Streptomyces venezuelae: one gene and its partner. The protein of the gene in region 2 interacts with the protein of the main gene of each other region in a pairwise test. Links are inferred from orthologs where the notes say so. Each region holds a gene or a part of one and is shown on either strand. Other genes may lie near its edges.

Region 1 (5,450 bases), 1.1 Mb from region 2 along the record:
GGACGGGCGGGGTTCGCGATGTGCTCCTGCTGGTGCCGACATGGCTGCCTCCTGGACCCGGGACACCGTACTTAGGCATACCTAAGAAACTCTCGGTACCATGTCACCACGAGGGCCGCCGACAGCGCAATATCTTGCCGACGAGTTGTCGGTACGTTTACTCGGAGAGGACACCGGCCAGGGTGTCCAGCCCGGCCCCGGCGCTCCAGCGCGCCCCGACTCCGCGCACCAGGACCTCCCGTACGTCGTCCAGGACCTCCTCGTGGCCGACCGCCCGGGCGATCACCACGTGCAGCCGGTCGTCGGAGAGCTCCTCGACCTTGCCGTCGCCCCACTCCACGACGACCACGGACTCGGGCAGCGAGACGTCGAGGTCCAGGTCCTCCATCTCGTCCAGCCCGCCGCCCAGGCGGTACGCGTCCACGTGCACCAGCGCCGGTCCCCCGGTCAGCGAGGGGTGCACCCGGGCGATCACGAAGGTCGGCGAGGTCACGGCCCCGCGCACGCCCAGGCCCTCGCCGAGGCCCCGGGTGAGCGTGGTCTTGCCCGCGCCCAGCTCGCCGGTCAGCAGGACGAGGTCGCCGGGGCGCAGCAGGGCGGCGATCCTGCGGCCCAGTTCCTGCATCGCGTCCGGGGAGTCGATCGTGATCCGGGTCTCCGCGCCGGCTGCGGCCTCAGGTGCCGGCGCCTGGCTGCGCTGTGCTTCCAGCGGTACTTCTTCCATGCCCGCCAACGTTAGTCGCTGCGGGGACGGCCACCGCCCCGGTGCGCGCCAGCAGCTCGGTGAGCAGCCGCGTCACGGTCTCCGGGCGTTCCAGCATCATGAGGTGCCCGGTGGACTCCAGGACCACGAGGTCGGCGCCGGGCAGCGCCTCCTTGATGGCGACGCTGTGCGCGGGCGGGGTGATCATGTCCTTGTCCCCGGCGATGACCGTGACCGGCAGGTCCGCGAACAGCTGGAGGGCGGAGGTCTTGTCGTGGGTCTGGAAGGCCGGGTAGAACTCGGCGACCACGTCGATGGGCGTGGCCTCGATCAGCCGCTCGGCGAACCGCGCGACGCCGGGATCCACGTCCCGGGAGCCGAACGAGTACATCTTGATCATCCCGGCGAAGAGGTCGGCGGTGGCCCGGCGGCCCTTCTCGACCAGCTCCACCTGGGAGCCGAGCGCCTTGAGCACGCCCGGCAGGAGCCGGCGCACCGCTCCCATGCCGGCGGCGGGGAGCCCGTAGGTCACCTCGTCGAGGCGGCCGCTGGAGGTGCCGACCAGGGCGACGCCGACGACGCGGTCGCGGACGAGCTCGGGGTACTGCTCGGCGAATCCCATGATGGTCATTCCGCCCATCGAGTGACCCACCAGGATCAGCGGCCCCTCGGGGGCGGTCGCGTCGATGACGGCCTTCAGGTCCCGGCCGAGCTGGTCGATGCTCACCGGCTCGCCGTCCGCGTGGCCGAGGCCGCGGGCGCTGCGGCCGTGGCTGCGCTGGTCCCAGTAGACCGCGCGGACCACTCCGCGCAGGGCGGCGCGCTGGAAGTGCCAGGAGTCCTGGCCGAGGCAGTAGCCGTGGCAGAAGACGACGGTGGCCTGGGGTTCGGCCTTGCGCCGCAGGCGCCGCCGCTTGCCGTCCTCGGGGAGCTCGTCGACCTCGTAGTAGAGCTCGGTGGCGTCCTCGGCCCGGCAGATCCCCTCGGTGCCGCGCAGGGACCCGTAGTCCCCGGCCGCGTCGAGGGCGAGGCGTGCCTTCCTCCGCATGCCGCGGCCGACGGTGATCCTCTCGACCGCGACACCGGCCGCCGCTCCTGCGGCTATCACGCCGATGGCGGCGCCGGCCCAGCCGGCCTTGCGCCAGTTCTCGCTCACGCCGCCGCCCTCACTCCGCTCAGCCGCCCAGGTACACCCGGGGCACTCGTGCACCGATACGGGTGACGATCTCATACGCGATCGTGTGTGCCGCTCGTGCCCAGTCCTCGGCGGTCGGTTCACCGCGCTCCGCGTCCCCGAAGATGACGGCCTCGTCACCGGCGCGGGCGTGGTCCTCCCCCAAGTCGACCACGAACTGGTCCATCGCGATGCGCCCGGCGACCTGGCGGACCTTGCCGCCGACGAGCACCGGGCCGAGGCCGGACGCCTGCCGGGGGATGCCGTCGGCGTAGCCGGCCGGCACCAGCGCGAGAGTCGTCTCGGCGTCGGTGACGTAGTGGTGGCCGTAGCTCACCCCGTGCCCGGCGGGAACCGTCTTGACCAGCGCGAGGGAGGCCTTCAGGGCCATCGCGGGCCGCAGGCCCAGCTCGGCCGGGGTGCCGAGCTCGGGGGCGGGCGAGACCCCGTAGACGGCCAGTCCGCAGCGCACCAGGTCGAAGTGGGACTCGGGCAGCGTGAGGGTGGCCGGCGAGTTGGCGATGTGCCGGACCTCGGGCTCGACGCCCTCCTTCTCGGCGTACGCGAGCATGTCGCGGAACGCGGCCAGCTGGCGCTGGATCGAGGGGTGCCCGGGCTCGTCGGCGCAGGCGAAGTGCGACCAGACACCGGTGACCTGGACGGTCCCCTCGGCCTGGGCGGCGACGGCCGCTCCGACCAGTGCCTCCCAGTCGGCGGGCTGGCAGCCGTTGCGGCCGAGGCCGGTGTCGGCCTTGAGCTGGACGCGGGCGGTGCGGCCCGCCGCGCGGGCGGCCTCGCGCACCTCGTCGAGGGCCCACATTCCGCTGACGGCGACGTCGATGTCGGCCTCGACGGCCTCCCGCCAGGGCCCGCCCGGGGTCCAGAGCCAGCACATCAGCCGCCCCCGGATCCCGGCGGCGCGGAGCGCGAGGGCCTCGTCGGGCGTGGCCGTGCCGAGCCAGGTGGCACCGGCTTCCTGGGCGGCCTTGGCGCACTCCAGGGCACCGTGCCCGTAGGCATTCGCCTTGACCACGGCCATCAGCTCGGCCCGGGGCGCCCGCTCGCGCAGTGCGCGCACGTTCTCCCGTACGGCGTCAAGATCGATCTCGGCGTACACGCGCGTCGCTGTCTCGTTCATCGCCCACAGTCTCTCAGAACCCCGGCCGGGTACCCGGTGCGGGCGCCCGCTGCGCGGAGCTCCCGTCCGCCCGGCGTCCCTCCGTCCGGCGGACCCGGCCGGGCCCTGCCCTGATCCGCGCCGGCTCCGACCGGACCTGCGCGGGCTGCGCGCCGGGGCCCGCGCCTCGATCGCCGGAGAGGCCGCGATGCCCGCCCCGTCGGTGCCACGGGCACCTCAGCCCGGCCGGCACCCCGAGCCCAGGTCAGGGGCGGGCCACGTCCCGCCAGGCCGCGGGGAGGGCTTCCGCCACCTGGTGGGCCAGGAGCGGGCCCCCGGCGCGGCGGGCCGCCAGGCCGTGGAGGTACGCGCCCGCCGCCCCCGCGTCCGCCCCGGACAGACCGCCCGCCAGCAGGGAGCCCGCGAGGCCTGACAGCACGTCCCCGCTGCCGGCGGTGGCCAGCCACGGGGTGCCCGTCGGGTTCACCCGAACGGCACCGCCGCCCGAGGCGACCAGCGTCGTCGAGCCCTTCAGCAGCACCGCCGCCCCGTACCGCTGCGCCAGCAGCCGTACGGCGTCCAGCCGGCCCGCCTCCACCGACTCCCGCGACACCCCCAGCAGCGCCGCCGCCTCCCCCGCGTGCGGGGTCAGCAGGGTCGGGGCCGTCCTGGCCCGCAGCACCTGCGGGTCCAGCCCGCGCAGCCCGTCCGCGTCGACCAGCACCGCGGCGTCGCCGGCCAGCAGTTCCGCGACCTCCCCGGCGCGCCCCTCGCCCAGCCCCGGGCCGACCACCCACGCCTGCACCCGGCCGGGCCCGATCAGCGTCTCGGGGTAGCGGGCGAGCACCGCCTCGGCCGCCGGCCCCACGTACCGCACCGCGCCCGCGCCGCCCCGCAGCGCTCCCGCCACCGCCAGCACCGCAGCGCCCGGGTACCGCGCCGACCCGGCGACGATCCCGACCACGCCCCGCCGGTACTTGTCGCTCGTCGCCGTCGGCTCCGGCAGCAGCCCCGCCACGTCCGCGTGCTGCAGGGCCTCCACCTGCGGCGACGGCAGCTCCAGCCCGATCTCGACGAGGTGCACCGCGCCCGCCCGGGACGCCCCGGGGTCGATCAGCAGGCCGGGCTTGTACGCCCCGAAGGTCACCGTCACATCGGCCGTCACGGCCGGACCCGCCACCTCCCCGGTGTCCGCGTCCACCCCGCTCGGCAGGTCCACCGCGACCACGGGGACCCCCTGCGGGATCCGCTCCGCCAGGGCCGCGGCCGCGGGGCGCAGCCCGCCCCGCCCGCCGATCCCGAGCAGCCCGTCCAGTACGAGGTCCGCCCGCTGCGGGACCGCTCCCGCGAGGTGTCCCCCGGCGGCCCGCAGCGCGGCCAGCCCGCCCGGGTGCATCCGCTCGGGGTCCATCGGCACGGCCGTCACCCCGGCTCCGCGCCGGGCCAGCCGGGCGCCCGCGTACAGCGCGTCACCGCCGTTGTCCCCGGGGCCGACGAGCAGGACGACCCGGGCCCCGTACACCCCGCCGCGGGCCCGCCGCAGCAGCCCGGCGCACGCGGCGGCCAGGCCGGCCGCCGCCCGCTGCATCAGGGCGCCCTCGGGGAGGCGGGCCATCAGCTCCCGCTCGGCGGCCCGTACGGTCTCCACGCTGTAAGCAGTCCGCATGGGCTGCCCCCTAACTCTCTGCGATCACCACGGCGGAGGCGATGCCGGCGTCGTGGCTGAGCGAGATGTGCCAGGACTTCACGCCCAGCTCCAGCGCCCGCGCCTCGACCGTCCCGGACACCCGCAGCCGCGGCTGCCCGGTGGTCTCGACGTAGACCTCGGCGTCGGTCCACAGCAGGCCGCCGGGCGCGCCGAGCGCCTTGGCGAGGGCCTCCTTGGCGGCGAACCGGGCGGCGAGCGAGGCGATCCCGCGCCGCTCGCCGCTCGGCAGCGTCAGCTCGGCGTCGACGAACAACCGCGCCGCCAGGTTCGGCGTGCGCTCCAGCGCCGCGCCGAACCGCTCGATCTCCGCTACGTCGATCCCGACGCCGATAATCACAACGACAACTCCACTGGCCGACTGCCTACTCCACCGTCACCGACTTGGCGAGGTTACGCGGCTGGTCCACCTCGTTGCCGCGCGCCGTCGCCAGCTCGCACGCGAACACCTGCAGCGGGACCGTCGCCACGAGCGGCTGGAGCAGCGTCGGCGTCGCGGGGATCCGGATCAGGTGGTCCGCGTACGGGACGACCGCCTCGTCGCCCTCCTCCGCGATCACGATGGTCCGCGCCCCCCGCGCCCGGATCTCCTGGATGTTCGACACGATCTTGTCGTGGATCACCGACCGGCCGCGCGGCGACGGGACGACCACCACCACCGGCAGGTCCTTCTCGATCAGCGCGATCGGCCCGTGCTTGAGCTCGCCCGCCGCGAAGCCCTCGGCGTGCATGTACGCCAGCTCCTTGAGCT
Region 2 (7,873 bases):
GTCATCAAGGTCGCCGAAGTGGTGCGTGACCTGTGGCGTCGTGAGCGCGAGCGCGGACTCTCCGCGGGTGAGAAGCGCATGCTCGCGAAGGCACGCCAGATTCTGGTGAGCGAGCTCGCGCTCGCTGAGAACACGAACGAGGACAAGGCCGAGGCCCTCCTCGACGAGGTGCTCGCGTCCTGACGCGAGTCCCCCGTGCACCATCTGGTGCGCAGCTTGCCGCGGTGCCCGATGACAAGGTCTCTCCTCCACGAGAGGCCTGTTGCCGGGCGCTGCGGCATGTCTGTATTCGTACCTTTTGCCTTACTACCTCACTGCCACCATCACGATGGCGTGCCGGGTCCGGGCAGCCTGCTCGACCGGTCGTCACGGAAGGGGCGAGGGGCGTCGCACCCGGCACCCTTCAGGCCATACCCATGTCGGCCGAAGTCACAAACCTGGCTCGGAGCTACTGATGTCTGACGTTACGCGTCCCCACCGCACCGCCGCGGTGATCCCGGCCGCCGGCCGGGGGGTACGCCTCGGTCCCGGTGCCCCCAAGGCCCTGCGGGCCCTCGGCGGCACCCCGATGCTCGTCCACGCCGTACGCGCGATGGCCCGCTCCCGCGCGGTCTCCCTCGTGGTGGTCGTGGCCCCGCCCGCCGAGGCCGCCGAGGTGCGCCTGCTGCTGGGCGAGCACGCACTGCCCGAGCGCACCGAGCTGCTGGTCGTCCCCGGCGGGGAGACCCGCCAGGAGTCCGTCCGCGCCGGCCTGGACGCGCTGCCGCCGGACGTCACCTCCGTGGTCATCCACGACGCGGCCCGGCCGCTCGTCCCCGTGGACACCGTGGACTCCGTCATCGAGGCCGTACGCGACGGAGCGCCCGCGGTGGTGCCCGCGCTGCCCCTGGCCGACACGGTCAAGGAGGTCGAGCCCGGCAGGCCCGGCGAGGCGGAGCCGGTCCTCGGCACGCCCGAGCGGGCCCGGCTGCGCGCCGTGCAGACCCCGCAGGGCTTCGACCTCGACACCCTCCAGCGGGCGCACGCCGCGATCGCCGTCGACGGCGAGGGTGCCACCGACGACGCCGGGATGGTGGAACGGCTCGGTGTCACCGTCGTGGTGATCCCGGGCCACGAAGAGGCCTTCAAGGTCACCCGTCCCCTCGACCTGGTCCTCGCAGAGGCCGTACTCGCCCGCAGGAGGGCCACCGATGGCTACTGATCCCACCGCCCCCGCCGTTCCCGCTGCTCCGGCGATCCCGCTCGTCGGCATCGGCACGGACGTGCACGCCTTCGAGGCCGGCCGCGAGCTGTGGTGCGCCGGCCTGCTCTGGGAGGGCGAGGACGGCCTCGCCGGGCACTCCGACGGCGACGTCGCCGCCCACGCCGCCTGCGACGCGCTCTTCTCCGCCGCCGGCGTCGGTGACCTCGGCGCGCACTTCGGCACCTCCCGCCCCGAGTGGTCGGGCGCCGCCGGTGTCACCCTTCTGGCGGAGGCGGCCCGTATCGTCCGCGCCGAGGGCTTCGAGATCGGCAACATCGCCATCCAGGTGATCGGCGTACGCCCGAAGATCGGCAAGCGGCGCGAAGAAGCGCAGAAGGCGCTCGCGGCCGCCGCCGGCGCCCCCGTCTCGGTGTCCGGCACCACCACCGACGGGCTGGGTCTCACCGGCCGCGCCGAAGGGCTCGCCGCGATCGCCACGGCCCTCGTGTACCGGACGAACCGGGCCTGATCCCTCGTAGCGGCCGTACATCTTCGGCAACAAAGGTGCCCCGGGTCCCGAAAGGGTCGCGGGGCACTGCTACAGGGCCACTACCCTGGATGCCGTGACTATTCGCCTGTACGACACCAGCGCCCGGCAGATCCGCGACTTCACCCCGCTCACCGCGGGCTGTGTCTCGATCTACCTGTGTGGCGCCACGGTGCAGGCCGCCCCGCACATCGGGCACATCCGGTCGGGCCTCAACTTCGACATGATGCGCCGCTGGTTCGAGTACCGGGGCTACGAGGTCACCTTCATCCGCAACGTCACGGACATCGACGACAAGATCATCACGAAGGCCGCCGAGCAGGGCCGTCCGTGGTGGTCCATCGGCTACGAGAACGAGCGCGCCTTCAACGACGGCTACACCGCTCTCGGCTGCCTCCCGCCCACCTACGAGCCGCGTGCCACCGGTCACGTCACCGAGATGGTCGAGATGATGCGCGGCCTCATCGAGCGCGGCCACGCCTACGAGTCCGAGGGCAACGTCTACTTCGACGTGAAGTCCTTCCCCGGCTACCTCTCGCTGTCCCGCCAGGAGCTCGACAACATCCGCCAGCCGGAGAGCACCGGCGAGACCGGCAAGCGCGACCCGCGCGACTTCGCCATGTGGAAGTCCGTCAAGCCCGGCGAGCCCTCCTGGGAGACCCCCTGGGGCCGCGGCCGTCCCGGCTGGCACCTGGAGTGCTCGGCCATGGCGCACAAGTACCTCGGCGAGGCCTTCGACATCCACGGCGGCGGACTCGACCTGATCTTCCCGCACCACGAGAACGAGATCGCCCAGGCCAAGGCCTTCGGTGACGAGTTCGCGAACTACTGGGTGCACAACGCCTGGGTCACGATGGCCGGCGAGAAGATGTCCAAGTCGCTGGGCAACTCCGTGCTCGTCTCGGAGATGGTCAAGCAGTGGCGTCCGATCGTCCTGCGCTACTACCTCGGCACCCCGCACTACCGGTCGATGATCGAGTACAGCGAGGAGGCCCTGCGCGAGGCCGAGTCGGCCTTCGCCCGGATCGAGGGCTTCTACCAGCGCGTCATCGAGAAGGCCGGCGGCCCCGTCGAGCCGGCGGCCGAGGTGCCGCCCGCCTTCGCCGAGGCCATGGACGACGACCTGGGTGTCCCGCAGGCCCTCGCGATCGTCCACACCACCGTCCGTCAGGGCAACAGCGCGCTCGCCGCCGACGACAAGGACGCGGCCATCGCGCGCCTGTCCGAGGTGCGGGCCATGCTGGGCGTCCTCGGCCTGGACCCGCTCGACGCCCACTGGGACGGCGGGAACGGTTCCGACCGCGGCGAGGAGCTCCACGGCGCCGTGGACACCCTCGTCCGACTCGTCCTGGACCAGCGCGAGTCCGCCCGGGCCCGTAAGGACTGGGCGACCGCCGACGCGATCCGCGACCAGCTCCAGCAGTCCGGGCTGGTCATCGAGGACAGCCCCACGGGTCCGCGCTGGACGCTCGGCCCCCGCTGAGCCCGGGCAGCTGAGCTTGGTGTGCTGCCCGGAGCTCCGGGCGGCACACTCTTCATACGTACATACCGCAGCACCAACGAAAACAGGTAGAAGTCATGGCCGGGAACAGCCAGCGCAGGAACCGCCGCACGTCCAACAAGAAGGGCGCGACGGTCGGCAGCGGTGGCCAGCGGCGCAAGGGCCTGGAAGGCAAGGGCCCCACGCCCAAGGCCGAGGACCGCAAGAAGCACAAGGCCAACCGCATCGCCAACGCGATGGCCCGCCAGGCCGCCAAGCGCCGTCCGGCGCCGCGCCGCGGCGGCCCCAAGGGCACCAGCGAGATGGTCGTCGGCCGCAACCCGGTCTTCGAGGCGCTGCGCGACGGCGTCCCCGCCACCACCCTCTACGTCCAGCAGTTCATCGACAATGACGAGCGCGTCCGCGAGGCCCTCCAGCTCGCCGCCGAGCGCGGCAACATCAACCTGATGGAAGCCCCGCGCCCCGAGCTCGACCGCCTGACCAACGGGCTCAACCACCAGGGCCTGGTCCTGCAGGTCCCGCCGTACGAGTACGCGCACCCGGAGGACCTCACCGCCGCCGCCTACGACAACGGCGACGAGCCGCTGATCGTGGCCCTCGACGGTGTCACCGACCCGCGCAACCTCGGCGCGATCGTGCGTTCCGTCTCCGCCTTCGGCGGCCACGGCGTGGTCATCCCCGAGCGCCGTGCCGCCGGTATGACCGCCGGCGCCTGGAAGACCTCGGCCGGCACCGCCGCCCGCACCCCGGTCTCGCGCGTCACCAACCTGACCCGCGCCCTCCAGGACTACAAGAAGGCCGGCATCACCATCGTCGGCCTCGCGGCCGAGGGCACGCACACGGTCAACGACCTGGACGAGCTGGCCGGCCCGGTCGTGATCGTCGTCGGCTCCGAGGGCAAGGGCCTCGGCCGTCTCGTCGGCGAGAACTGCGACTACCTCGTCCGCATTCCGATGCCGGGCGGTGCCGAGTCCCTCAACGCCGGTGTCGCCGCCGGCGTGGTCCTCTACGAGGCGGCCCGCCGCCGCGCCGACCGCGGCCGGGTCTGATCCCCCGGGCGAGGGATCCGCACGCGGCGGATCCCTCGCGCAACTGATCCACTTGGCTCACGGGAGATGACCCGTGAGCGTGTCACCCCACCCGATTCGGGCGGGGTGGCTTGATCTTGACGGGTCTCGGACACATCACTGGCGTCAAGGCAGTGTCCTAAACACTGATCACTCGGTTAGATGAGTGTGGACACCAGAACGTCAGGGTTCGACGACCAGCCCGCGCTGAGCATGGTCAAGGTGCCGTGCGACCCCGCACAGGTCATCGTCAACCACGCCAGCTTCCGCGTGCGGCTCGCACCGAGCCCGAGCGCGCGTTCCAAGCCCGCGAAGGCCCCCGGCCGCGCACCCGTTCTGGGTGGCGCCGTGGTGGCGGCCGCCGGGGCCACCCGCCGCCGGGCCCCCGTGGTCTGGAGCGGCAAGTCCGACGCCGGCGACGCCGCCGCCATGGGCGGACTGCTCCAGGCCGTCCGCGAGGCCGGCCGCGGACACGACGAGTACGACGGCGGCACCACCCAGGTCATCCCCCGCGTGGACCTGGCCCACGACCTCGCCGAGGACACCCTCGCCACGCCCACCGTCATCGGGCAGCGCAGCTACGGGGACCCCGCCGAGACCCGCCCCCTGGCCGCCGTGCGCGACCTGCACCACCAGCAGGAGCCGCCAGGCTCCGGTCCCGGGGCCGACTCCCGCCGGACCGGATCCGACAGCCGCGGCCAGGCCTCCTACTACCCCGGCCGCCGGATGAACCTCGGCGTCGTGCTGCTCCCGCTGCGCGTCTTCCTCGGCTTCATCTCCATCTACGCCGGCATGGGCAAGCTCTGCGACCCCGTCTACTTCGACGGCGGCGAACGCGGCTCCATGGTCACCTGGCTGCACACGCTGAACCCCTGGGCCCTCGCCGAGCCGCTGCGCGACTTCGCCCTCGCCCACCCGGTCGGCGCGGGCCTGAGCGTGGCCTTCCTCCAGGTCGTCGTCGGTGTGCTCACCGTCTTCGGCCTGTGGCAGCGGTTCGCGGCCTGCTTCGGGGCCCTGCTGTCCGCCGCACTGCTGATGACGGTGAGCTGGAAGACCGTCCCGGCCTACGACGCGCCCGACATCATCTACCTCGCCGCCTGGTCCCCGCTGATCATCGCCGGCGCCCCGGTCTACTCCCTCGACGGACGCCTCGCCGGCGAGGCCTGGCGGACCCTCGGCCCGCGCTCCGAGATCTGGCGGCTGCGGCGGCGCGTGCTGCGCCGCGGGGCCGTCATGGCCGCCGTCGTGTGCGGGCTCACCCTGCTCGTCGGTTCGCTCCTCGGCGGCGCCGTCCGCTCCTCCACCGTCGTCACCGTCCCCGGGCCGGGCGAGGCCCCCAGCAACTACCTGCCGGGCCGTCCGCTGCCGCAGCAGGCGCCGGCCGGGCGGCAGCCCGGGCAGCAGCAGCCCACGAAGCCGCCGGCCAAGGCGGCCTCGCCCTCGGCCAGTGCGACCGAGCCCGCCACCAAGTCGGGGAAGACCGCGTCCGGCAGCCCCTCCAAGGGAACCTCGGGGACCCGCTCCGAGTCGCCCGCCGCGACGCGCGGCACCACCGGCAAGCAGCAGACCCCGCGCAGCACCCCCCGCCAGTCCTCCTCGCCGAGGCAGCCGTCCTCCTCCGCGGGGAGCAGCACGGGCGGCGGGGCTCCCGCCCCCAAGCAGCCGGGCCTGATCGGCGGGCTCATCGGCTGACATCCGCGGACCTCCGTCGGCACTCGTCGACACCCGCACGGGAAAACCGGGGCCCGGCACGCACGAGCGTGCCGGGCCCCGGTGCGTGTGCCGGGCGCGCGGGGCCGCGTACGTACGACGCGCCGGGCGCCGGCCGGCCCGTGCGGGGCCTCAGGCGCCCTGCTGCGCCGCCAACTCCCGTGCCGCCTCGGTGAGGTCCTTCGCGGTGTCGATCGCCCGCCAGTAGGCCCCCTGGGGCAGCGGGAAGCCGGCGAGGCGCCGCTCACGGGCCAGGCGCGGGAACGTCGTTCGCTCGTGGTCGCCCAAGTCCGGCAGCAGCGCGGTGAATTCGGGGCTGAAGACGTACACGCCCGCGTTGACCGGATAGGGCGACGGCGGGGCCTCGATGAAGTCCAGGACCTGCCCGAACTCGTTGGTCTCCACGACCCCCCAGGGGATCCGCGGCCGCGCCAGCGCGAGGGTGGCCACCGCGTCGCGCTCGGCGTGGAAGGCGGCCATCTCGCGCAGCGAGAACCGGGTCCAGATGTCGCCGTTGGTCGCGTACCAGGACCCGTCGGGATGCGGGAGGTGCCGGGCGGCGTACTTGAGACCGCCGCCGCGGCCCAGGGGCTCCGTCTCGACGACCGTGGTCACGCGCAGCGGCAACCGGGCCCCGGCGAGCCACTCCTGGAGCACCTCGGCCAGGTGCCCGCAGGAGACCACGGCGTCCGTGACCCCCTCGGAGGCCAGCCAGGCCAGCTGGTGCCCGATGATCGGCACCCCCGTGCCCGGGATCTCGACCATCGGCTTCGGGCGGTCGTCCGTGTACGGACGCAGCCGCGAACCCTGGCCGCCCGCCAGGACGACGGCCTGGGTGGGGGCGGCGGGGAACGCGGCTGCGGAGGGAGCGGGCGGAGCGGATCGGTGGTCGTCGGTCATGACGGCCAGCGTAGGGACGTGACGGGCGTCAGCCCATGGAGGCGACCCCGGAGGCGTACGAGGTGTCGCAGACGGGCCGGGAGTAGGACTGGGCCTTCGTCGGGCCGTACGCGTCCACGGCGGCCCGCCCCAGCGCCCGCGCGATCCCCACGCAGTGCTCGGCGAGCGAGGGCCGCTTGTCCACCTCCTGCTGGAGGTGGGTGAGCACGTCGTCCGGCCGGCCGCCCTGCTGCAGCTCACCGACGAGCTGATCGCGCAGCACCTCGTGCGCGGCACGCGGCTTCGCGGGGACGGAGACGTCCTCGGCGGAGGCGGTCAGGATCTGGGAGGACGAGGTGTCCGCCCAGGGGACCATGGTGACCGCGAGGGTCCCGGACAGGACCAGGACGACGGGCAGGACCAGGGCGAGGGAACGGCCGATTCGGCGGGCAGTGTGGGTCACGAGGGCGAGAGTAGCGCTCGGTGAGGATTTGGCGACATTTAGTCACTCGGTCGGGGGATGGTTCGACGTGGTTTTTCGAATCAAGGGTTGACGGACGCGTCCGAATGGCCCGGTCTGCCGGGGTTCCTGGGGGGTGTCCTCCGGCAACGGACGGCGGAGGGGCGCCCCTTGAACGGGACGCCCCTCCAACTCCGTATCCGGTACGACTAGTCGGACAGTCGCTGCCCGGAGGACGTCGAGAAGACGTGGATCTCGTCGGCCCGCGGCACGACGTGCAGGCTGGAGCCCTTCTCCGGGACCTGGCGGCCGCCCACGCGGACGACGAGGTCCTGCGAGCCCTCGGCCGCCGAGGTCGAGCCGTAGACGTAGCCGTCGGCGCCGAGTTCCTCGACGACGTTCACGGTGATGGTCAGACCGCCGGTCTCGGCGACGTCGAAGTGCTCCGGGCGGACGCCGACGGTGACGGTGCGGTCGCCCGCGTCGGCCGCCGCGGACAGCGCCTCGCGGGACACCGGGACGACGC

The links. The genes of interacting proteins can lie anywhere in the genome.
Region 1: the proteins of rlmB (region 2) and DEJ51_RS20040 interact in binary tests that used the Escherichia coli proteins (3 or more experiments, as listed by UniProt). The link is inferred for Streptomyces venezuelae from one-to-one orthologs.

Annotation. Positions count from the first base shown.
Region 1 is NZ_CP029189.1:4,487,800-4,493,249, reverse strand. What follows is about bases 2,461-5,450. They hold DEJ51_RS20040 (NAD(P)H-hydrate dehydratase), read right to left. Parts: upstream 4,661-5,450; coding sequence 3,260-4,660; downstream 2,461-3,259. Other genes in these bases: glmS (glutamine--fructose-6-phosphate transaminase (isomerizing)), read right to left, coding at 5,065-5,450; DEJ51_RS20035 (holo-ACP synthase), read right to left, coding at 4,671-5,039; alr (alanine racemase), read right to left, coding at 2,461-3,015. Also shown: DEJ51_RS20060 (hypothetical protein), read right to left, coding at 1-42; tRNA (adenosine(37)-N6)-threonylcarbamoyltransferase complex ATPase subunit type 1 TsaE, read right to left, coding at 158-724; DEJ51_RS20050 (alpha/beta fold hydrolase), read right to left, coding at 675-1,934; more of alr, read right to left, coding at 1,879-2,460. UniProt on the Escherichia coli protein: Bifunctional enzyme that catalyzes the epimerization of the S- and R-forms of NAD(P)HX and the dehydration of the S-form of NAD(P)HX at the expense of ADP, which is converted to AMP.
Region 2 is NZ_CP029189.1:3,414,652-3,422,524, reverse strand. The notes cover bases 2,342-5,294. They hold rlmB (23S rRNA (guanosine(2251)-2'-O)-methyltransferase RlmB), read left to right. Parts: upstream 2,342-3,308; coding sequence 3,309-4,280; downstream 4,281-5,294. Other genes in these bases: DEJ51_RS14880 (DoxX family protein), read left to right, coding at 4,461-5,294; cysS (cysteine--tRNA ligase), read left to right, coding at 2,342-3,213. Outside these bases: DEJ51_RS14905 (CarD family transcriptional regulator), read left to right, coding at 1-183; ispD (2-C-methyl-D-erythritol 4-phosphate cytidylyltransferase), read left to right, coding at 455-1,201; ispF (2-C-methyl-D-erythritol 2,4-cyclodiphosphate synthase), read left to right, coding at 1,191-1,712; more of cysS, read left to right, coding at 1,807-2,341; more of DEJ51_RS14880, read left to right, coding at 5,295-5,990; DEJ51_RS14875 (NDP-sugar synthase), read right to left, coding at 6,141-6,908; DEJ51_RS14870 (hypothetical protein), read right to left, coding at 6,937-7,350; DEJ51_RS14865 (ABC transporter ATP-binding protein), read right to left, coding at 7,557-7,873. UniProt on the Escherichia coli protein: Specifically methylates the ribose of guanosine 2251 in 23S rRNA.